DNA from 3 places in the Mesorhizobium sp. BR1-1-6 genome. Region 3 is predicted to be linked to each of the others. Evidence: riboswitches for the same ligand, from Rfam matches in the RefSeq annotation. Region 3 holds a riboswitch; each other region holds the start of a gene.
The links. A riboswitch is a leader RNA that binds a small molecule or an ion and turns the genes downstream of it on or off. The one in region 3 is predicted to bind cobalamin.
Positions count from the first base shown of each region.

Region 1: linked by a shared signal. The riboswitch ahead of LB545_RS18835 (ABC transporter ATP-binding protein) and the one ahead of LB545_RS13565 (DUF1636 family protein) in region 3 are both predicted to bind cobalamin.
Region 2: linked by a shared signal. The riboswitch ahead of bluB (5,6-dimethylbenzimidazole synthase) and the one ahead of LB545_RS13565 (DUF1636 family protein) in region 3 are both predicted to bind cobalamin.

Region 1 is NZ_JAIUHZ010000009.1:111,407-113,600, reverse strand. Features, by position in the region: gene LB545_RS18840 (ABC transporter substrate-binding protein) at 1-482, opposite strand, end outside; gene LB545_RS18835 (ABC transporter ATP-binding protein) at 528-1,316, opposite strand; cobalamin riboswitch at 1,573-1,782, opposite strand; gene LB545_RS18830 (LacI family DNA-binding transcriptional regulator) at 1,845-2,194, opposite strand, start outside.
Region 2 is NZ_JAIUHZ010000004.1:214,886-217,079, forward strand. Features, by position in the region: gene LB545_RS11025 (TetR/AcrR family transcriptional regulator) at 1-205, shown strand, start outside; gene bluB (5,6-dimethylbenzimidazole synthase) at 251-1,003, opposite strand; cobalamin riboswitch at 1,052-1,232, opposite strand; gene LB545_RS11035 (histone deacetylase family protein) at 1,354-2,194, shown strand, end outside.
Region 3 is NZ_JAIUHZ010000005.1:325,504-327,697, reverse strand. Features, by position in the region: gene cobW (cobalamin biosynthesis protein CobW) at 1-1,018, opposite strand, end outside; gene LB545_RS13565 (DUF1636 family protein) at 1,021-1,467, opposite strand; cobalamin riboswitch at 1,505-1,709, opposite strand; gene LB545_RS13560 (winged helix-turn-helix domain-containing protein) at 1,739-2,194, opposite strand, start outside.

The sequences.
Region 1 (2,194 bases), on a different contig from region 3:
TTGCCCAGCTTCTCGACATCGCCATAGAGCAGGTCCATCGAAGCGGCGGGCCGGTTCTTGTCGAGATGGACGCAGCTTTCCGTCAGCACCAGGGTCTTGATGCCGTGTGGCGCCAGCGTATCGGGCGTCACCTCGCCGCCCGGCTTCATGCCGTAATACCAGCCGGCGAAGAAGAAGTCGGGCTCGACAGCGACCAGGTTTTCCAGCGTCGGATATTTGGGCGCCAGTTCGGGGATCGAGCTCTGTTCGGCCTTGAATTCGGGAGTGACCTTGTACCATCCAGTGATGCCGGTCAGGCCGACGATCGACGGCTGCAGCTTCAGTGCGAAGGCCATCTCGGCCATGTTGAGATCGTGAATGACGGCGCGCTTTGGAGGCGCGTCGAAGGTCAGCGGCTTGCCGCAGCTGTCGACCGTCACCGGAAAGGCGAAGGCCGTAGAGCCGAGCAGGGAGAAGGCAAGAGACACGGCAAGGCGTTTCACGGATGTTGCTCCTTGTTGAACAGGATCTGCCGGAAATGGCTTCGATCACGAAGATGGCGCGGCACGGTTCGGAACCTCGAACACCGTCAGCTCGCGGTCCTCCGTCGGGTGGCGCAACCTAAAGACCTCGATACCGAAGATCTCGCGGATCAGCTGCTGGGTGAGTGCTTCGCGTGGCGGCGCCAGCACATGCAACCGGCCATGGCTCATCACCGCGACCCTGGTGGCGAAAGGCGTCACCAGCGCCAGATCGTGCAGCACCGCGATCACGGTCATGCCGAGGCCTGCAACCAGTTCGAGCAACTCGCTGCGCGCCCGCGGGTCGAGATGGTTGGTCGGCTCGTCGAGGAACAGGATCTTCGGCTCCTGCGCGATGGCGCGGGCAAGCTGGGCGCGCTGGCGCTCGCCGCCCGACAGCGAGCCGATGGTGCGGCCAAGCAGCGGCAACAGCCCGGTCCGGCGCAGCGCCTCGACGACAATGTCGCGTTCCTCGCTCCTGTGCCTGTGGCCGGTATGCGGAACCCGGCCGAGCTCGACATAGTCGATCACCGCCAGCCGTGGATCCGGTTGATCGGTCTGGCCGACGACGGCGATGTGCAGCGCCCGCTCGGCGGTCGAAATCCTGTCCAGCAAGCGCCCGGTTAGCTTCACTTCGCCCGAACTCGGCCTCAGCATGCCCGATAGCATGCGCAGCAATGTCGTCTTGCCGGCGCCGTTGGGACCGATGATGGCGAGACGGTCGCCCGCCGCCACCGAAAGGCTGACCGGATACACCAGATGCAGGCCATCCGCCGCTGCGGCCAGGTCGCGGGCATCGAGAAGCGGCGCGGTCATGGGCAATTCCTTGCAGGGCCTGCCGGAATACGGGCCAGCGTCTTGCTTGCCAATCCTGCCGGACGCTGGCCTGAATTCACCTCGGTGGCGATATCGCGGCAAAGCGTGCACACGATGATGCGATGCATGGGAATGCAGTGAATGCGATCGATGGAGCCGTCCAACTTCCGTCACTTTCAAAAATGGCGACGGAAGGAAGCTGGCTTGAACCGGTCGACAAGACCGAACCCCGCGTCTCCTCCCGGCACACCCCGTCCGGTCAACCCATGCAGATGGCAGGTCTCCTGGCTCGCGGGTCGTTGCGCCATCCTGCCTTCCCAGCCTTGCCGGCCAGTGGCTTCTCGGATTTTGCTCGCCGCTTACAGTTGCGGGGGCAGCCATGGCTTCGACCCGAAAATCGGGCCTCACCATGTTCCCTTTTCACCCCTCGCCTTGCGGCGCGGGGACCATCACGAGTCGCAGCCTAGGATGCAGGCAGCGTCGAGGCAAGGTCGATGCATGTTCTGTTATAACGATACAAACGTGTGGTCAATCACTATCGCGCGCCACCAGTTCCAGCGGCCAGACCTCGCGAATGATCTCTGGCCCTTTCGCGCCGGCGAAAGCCGGGAGCGAGGCGAGCAGGATTTCGCCGAGCCGCCGCCCCATCGGGTCAAGGCTCGGACGAAAGCCGGTCAGCGCCGGCGAGAAATAACGGCAGAGCGGCGTGTCGACGATGACGATCACCGCGACATCCTGCCCGGGCTTGATCCCCATTTCGGCGAGCGCTTTGCAGCCGCCGAGCGCCATCGAGTCGTTGTTGAAGATAATCGCGGTCGGCGGATCCTTCGACCGCATGACTTGCGGTGTCACCGCGTAGCCACTGGCTTCGTTGATAA
Region 2 (2,194 bases), on a different contig from region 3:
TCACCTGACGACGCTGCAGGGCGACGGGGTGGTTGTCCCGGGCGTAGACCCCGAGACCGCGGCACGGCTGATCAACGGGGCGAGCAGCCAGGCGGCGCAGCGGATCGCCAATTCGAACGACCCGGAAGCGACGTCGAAGACCGTGGTGGCGGCATTCAAGCAACTGCTCGAAGGATTGTTGAGGAAGGATGCCGGAGCCGCCTGACGACGGCAGGCCGCCGGCAGCGCGCTGCGCATGCCGTATCGGCAATCAAATCAAGGGTTTGTCAGACTTTTCGCATGTTGCCGCCTTGAGGCGTGCGATCGTTGATTTGAGCGGAACTTCGCCCTGTCCGCAAAACGTCTCGCTCATGATCAGCTCGGGCAGCGGCAGCCGCCGCCCCCAGCCATGTGTTTCGAGGTCCGGTTTCGGCGCGAACTCCGAGACACGGCCGACACAGAGATAGGCCACCGGCGTCACATGCCCGGGAATCGACAGAAGGTCTTTCAACGCCTGCGCCTCGATAATGCTGACCCAGCCGACGCCGACGCCTTCGGCGCGCGCCGCCAGCCAGAAATTCTGCACCGCGCAGACCGTGCTGTAGAGATCCATCTCGGGATTGTGCCAGCGTCCCAGCGGCGAACCCTGTGAGCGTCGGCGGTCGCAGGTGATACAGATGTTGAGCGCGCTTTCGCAGATGCCTTCCAGCTTGAGCTTGCGGTAGAGCGCCCGCCGCTCTTCCTCGATCGCCGGCAATTCCTGCTCGCGCGCCGCGAGGAACAGGTCGCGCACCTGTTCCCGTCGTTCGGTGCCACGAATGACGATGAAATTCCATGGCTGCATGAAGCCGACCGATGGCGCGTGATGGGCGGCAAGCAGCAGCCGCGCCAAGACCTCGTCGTCGACGGCCTCTGATGTAAAATGGCTGCGAACATCGCGCCGCGTGAACATGGCGCGGTAGACCGCATCGCGCGCCATCTGGTCGAATCCGTCACCCACGGGGATGGTCATATTGTCCGGCATCGCTTGTCCCCTTGCGATTGCAATCAACTGCCGTCCGCCTGACCATGCGGATGACGATGCCTGCCAGGCCGGTCTTCTGGCTCGGGATCAACCCGCATCCGGCGCCTTCCCGTCATCGACAGTGGCATTTACCGGCGCGGTCCCCCTTACAGCGTTGGGCACGCCACGGTATCAAACCGTGTTCCCGATTCTCCCGCTCGCGGCGGGCACCAGGCAGTGGCCGGGACTTTACGACGAAGCCCCTGCGCCGCCAATCCCCGCGGCGACGCGAATGGACGCAGGCGCGATTTTCCCCAGCCATCAGGCCGCAACGCATGGCCATCGCCGCGCCGGGGCACTAGATAGGGGGCATGGCCACTCGTCTCTACACCCATCCGATCTTCCTTGAGCACATCACGCCGCCCGGCCATCCGGAGCGGCCGGACCGCTTGCGCGCCATCGAGCGCGTGCTCGACGACGAGGCTTTTGCCGCGCTCGACCGCCTCGAGGCGCCGGAAGGCGACGAGGCCACCATTCTCTACGCGCATCCCGAGGATTTCGTCGAGCGGGTACGCGCCGCCATTCCCGAGACGGGCATCGCCCGCATCGATGCCGACACAACGGCCAGCCCGAAGAGCTGGCAGGCGGCGATCACCGCGATCGGCGCCGCCAACGCCGCCGTCGACGACGTCTTTGCCGGCAGGGCAGACAACGTTTTCGTCGCCGCCCGGCCGCCCGGCCATCATGCCGAGAAAGCGACCGCGATGGGCTTCTGCCTGTTCAACACGGCGGCCATCGCCGCACGTTATGCACAGCACAAACACGATATCGAACGTGTCGCCATCGTCGACTGGGACGTGCATCACGGCAACGGCACGCAGGATATTTTCTGGGACGATCCGTCCGTGCTTTATTGCTCGACGCACCAGATGCCGCTCTACCCGGGCACCGGAGCAAAGAACGAAACCGGCGCCGGCAACATCGTCAACGCGCCGCTTGCGCCGCAGACCGGCAGCGAGGCGTTCCGCGATGCCTTCCTGTCGCGCGTGCTGCCCTCGCTCGACAATTTTGCACCCAACCTGATCATCATTTCGGCCGGCTTCGATGCGCATCATCGCGACCCGCTGGCCGAGATCAACCTGACCGAGGATGATTTCGACTGGGCGACCGGCCAACTCATGCAGCGCGCGGCGCGCCACAGCGGCAACCGGC
Region 3 (2,194 bases):
TCAGCCCCTTGAGGCCGATGACGACCAGGCGCGAGCGGCGGTCGTCGTCAGCCGTCCAGGCGCGGTCATAATAATGATTGACGCGCGGACCGACCGCCTGCAGCAACAGCCGCATCGGCTTGCCGCCGACCTCGACGAAGCCTTTCACCCGCAGCACGTTCTCCTGTTCGGCGGCGGTCGCGACGCGCTTTGCCAGGTCGTCCGGGTTGGCGATCGAGGGGATGTCGACGATGAACGTATCGAAGTCGTCGTGCTCGTGGTCGAAGGCGCCGTCATGATGGGACTTGCGGTTCTCGATGTCGTCCTCGACGGCGAGGCCTAGCCCGAGCAGCACGGACGGATCGACCTTGCCATGAGCCGTCGGCACGACCTTCACGGCGCGGGCGGAGTGTTCGCCAATGATGGCGTTGGCGCGAGCCGAACCTGCGGCATCCATCAGGTCGCTCTTCGACAGGATGATGAGGTCGGCGCAGGCGATCTGGTCCTCGAACACCTCCTCGACGGGGTCGTCGTGGTCCAGTGTCTGGTCCTGCGCGCGTTGCGCCTGCAGGGCGTCCATGTCGTTGGCGACGCGCCCCTCGGCCAATGCCGGACCGTCGACCACGGCGATCACGCCGTCGACTGTCACCCGGCTCTTCACTGTCGGCCACTGGAAGGCCTGGACCAGCGGCTTGGGCAGAGCCAAGCCTGAGGTCTCGATCAGGATGTGGTCGACCTTCGGCGTCAGCGACAGGATCTGGTCGAGCGCCGGGACGAAATCGTCGGCGACGGTGCAGCAGATGCAGCCATTGGCCAGTTCGACGATGTTTTCCTCCGGGCAGGTGTCGATGCCGCAGCCCTTGAGGATCTCGCCGTCGATTCCGATGTCGCCGAATTCGTTGACGATGATGGCGATCCGCTTGCCGCCCGCGTTTTCCAGGAGATGGCGGACCAGCGTGGTCTTGCCGGCACCCAGGAAGCCGGTGACCACGGTACAGGGGACGCGGGAGAGAGTGGCGGCGGAAACTGCGGCGGTCATGATCAGTCCTTCAGCATGTCGAGGGGAGGAATGCGGGCGACGAGGCCGCGCTTGAGGGAATCCGGGCGACCACGCCACGGAATGAGGCCGTTGGTCGAAGCGGCGAAGAGTTTCGCGCCGGTGACGAGATCGGCGCCGCTGGCGATGTTCAGGTCGCCGAAGACATAACTCCAGCAGCCGTCGCGAAGAATCGCGGCACTGAGACGGCGCTTGCAGTTGCCGAGGCATTCGACGGTGCGGACACGGACATTGTCGGCCGTTGCGGCTTGGCGCGTATCTTGAGCCAAAACTTCGCCGGCGCGGGGATGGGCATCGGAACCGGTCTCGTCGCGGCAGGAAGCGCAGATGATGACAGTGACGCCGGCCAAGGCGTCGCTATCGCCAGACAAGTCGCTATCGCCAGACAAAATGTCCGCTGTTTCAGCCGGGAAACTGCTGTCGCGTTCCAAATCGGGCTCCTTGCCCGGAAAACCCGCCGGGCGATCGGATTCTTATGTCTCAGACGGCAGGTCTCCTGGCTCGCGGGTCATCGCCTTCGTGCCGCCTTCCCGGGACCGTCCCAGTGGTTTTCGGCCTTGGCTCGTCGCTTACAGTTGCGGGGACAGCCGCGGATTTGAAATCGAGATTTCGCACCGCATTCCCTCTTGGCTCCTCCCTTTGCCGAGAGGAGACCGTCTGGAATGGATTTAGGCTCTTGCAGGCGGCGGTGTCAACGCGCGTCTACGACACGGCAATGTCGGCGAGCGGCTGCCCAAGGTCGCCGGCGGGCGTAACCTCGATCCGTTCGAGGCCGAGCCAGCCCTGCATCTGCGTCAATTCCTGGAAGAGTTGCGCGGCGGTTTCAGGCGGCGCGCTGGGCTCGGCATAGGCCGCGTGGACGCGTAGCACGCTGGCCGGCCGGTCGGCCTTGAGGTCGACGCGCGCCACGATCCTGTCGCCGAGCAGGAACGGCAGGACGTAATAGCCGTATTGCCGCTTTTCGGCAGGGGTGTAGATTTCTATGCGGTAGTGGAAATCGAACAGCCGCTCCGTGCGCGAGCGCTCGAAAACGACCGGATCGAACGGCGCCAGCAAGGCGCGGGCCTCGATTTTTCGTGGAATACGGGCCTCCTTATGGAGGTAAGCCGGTTTGTTCCAGCCCTCGACACGCATCGGCACCAGCTCGCCTGTTTCAAC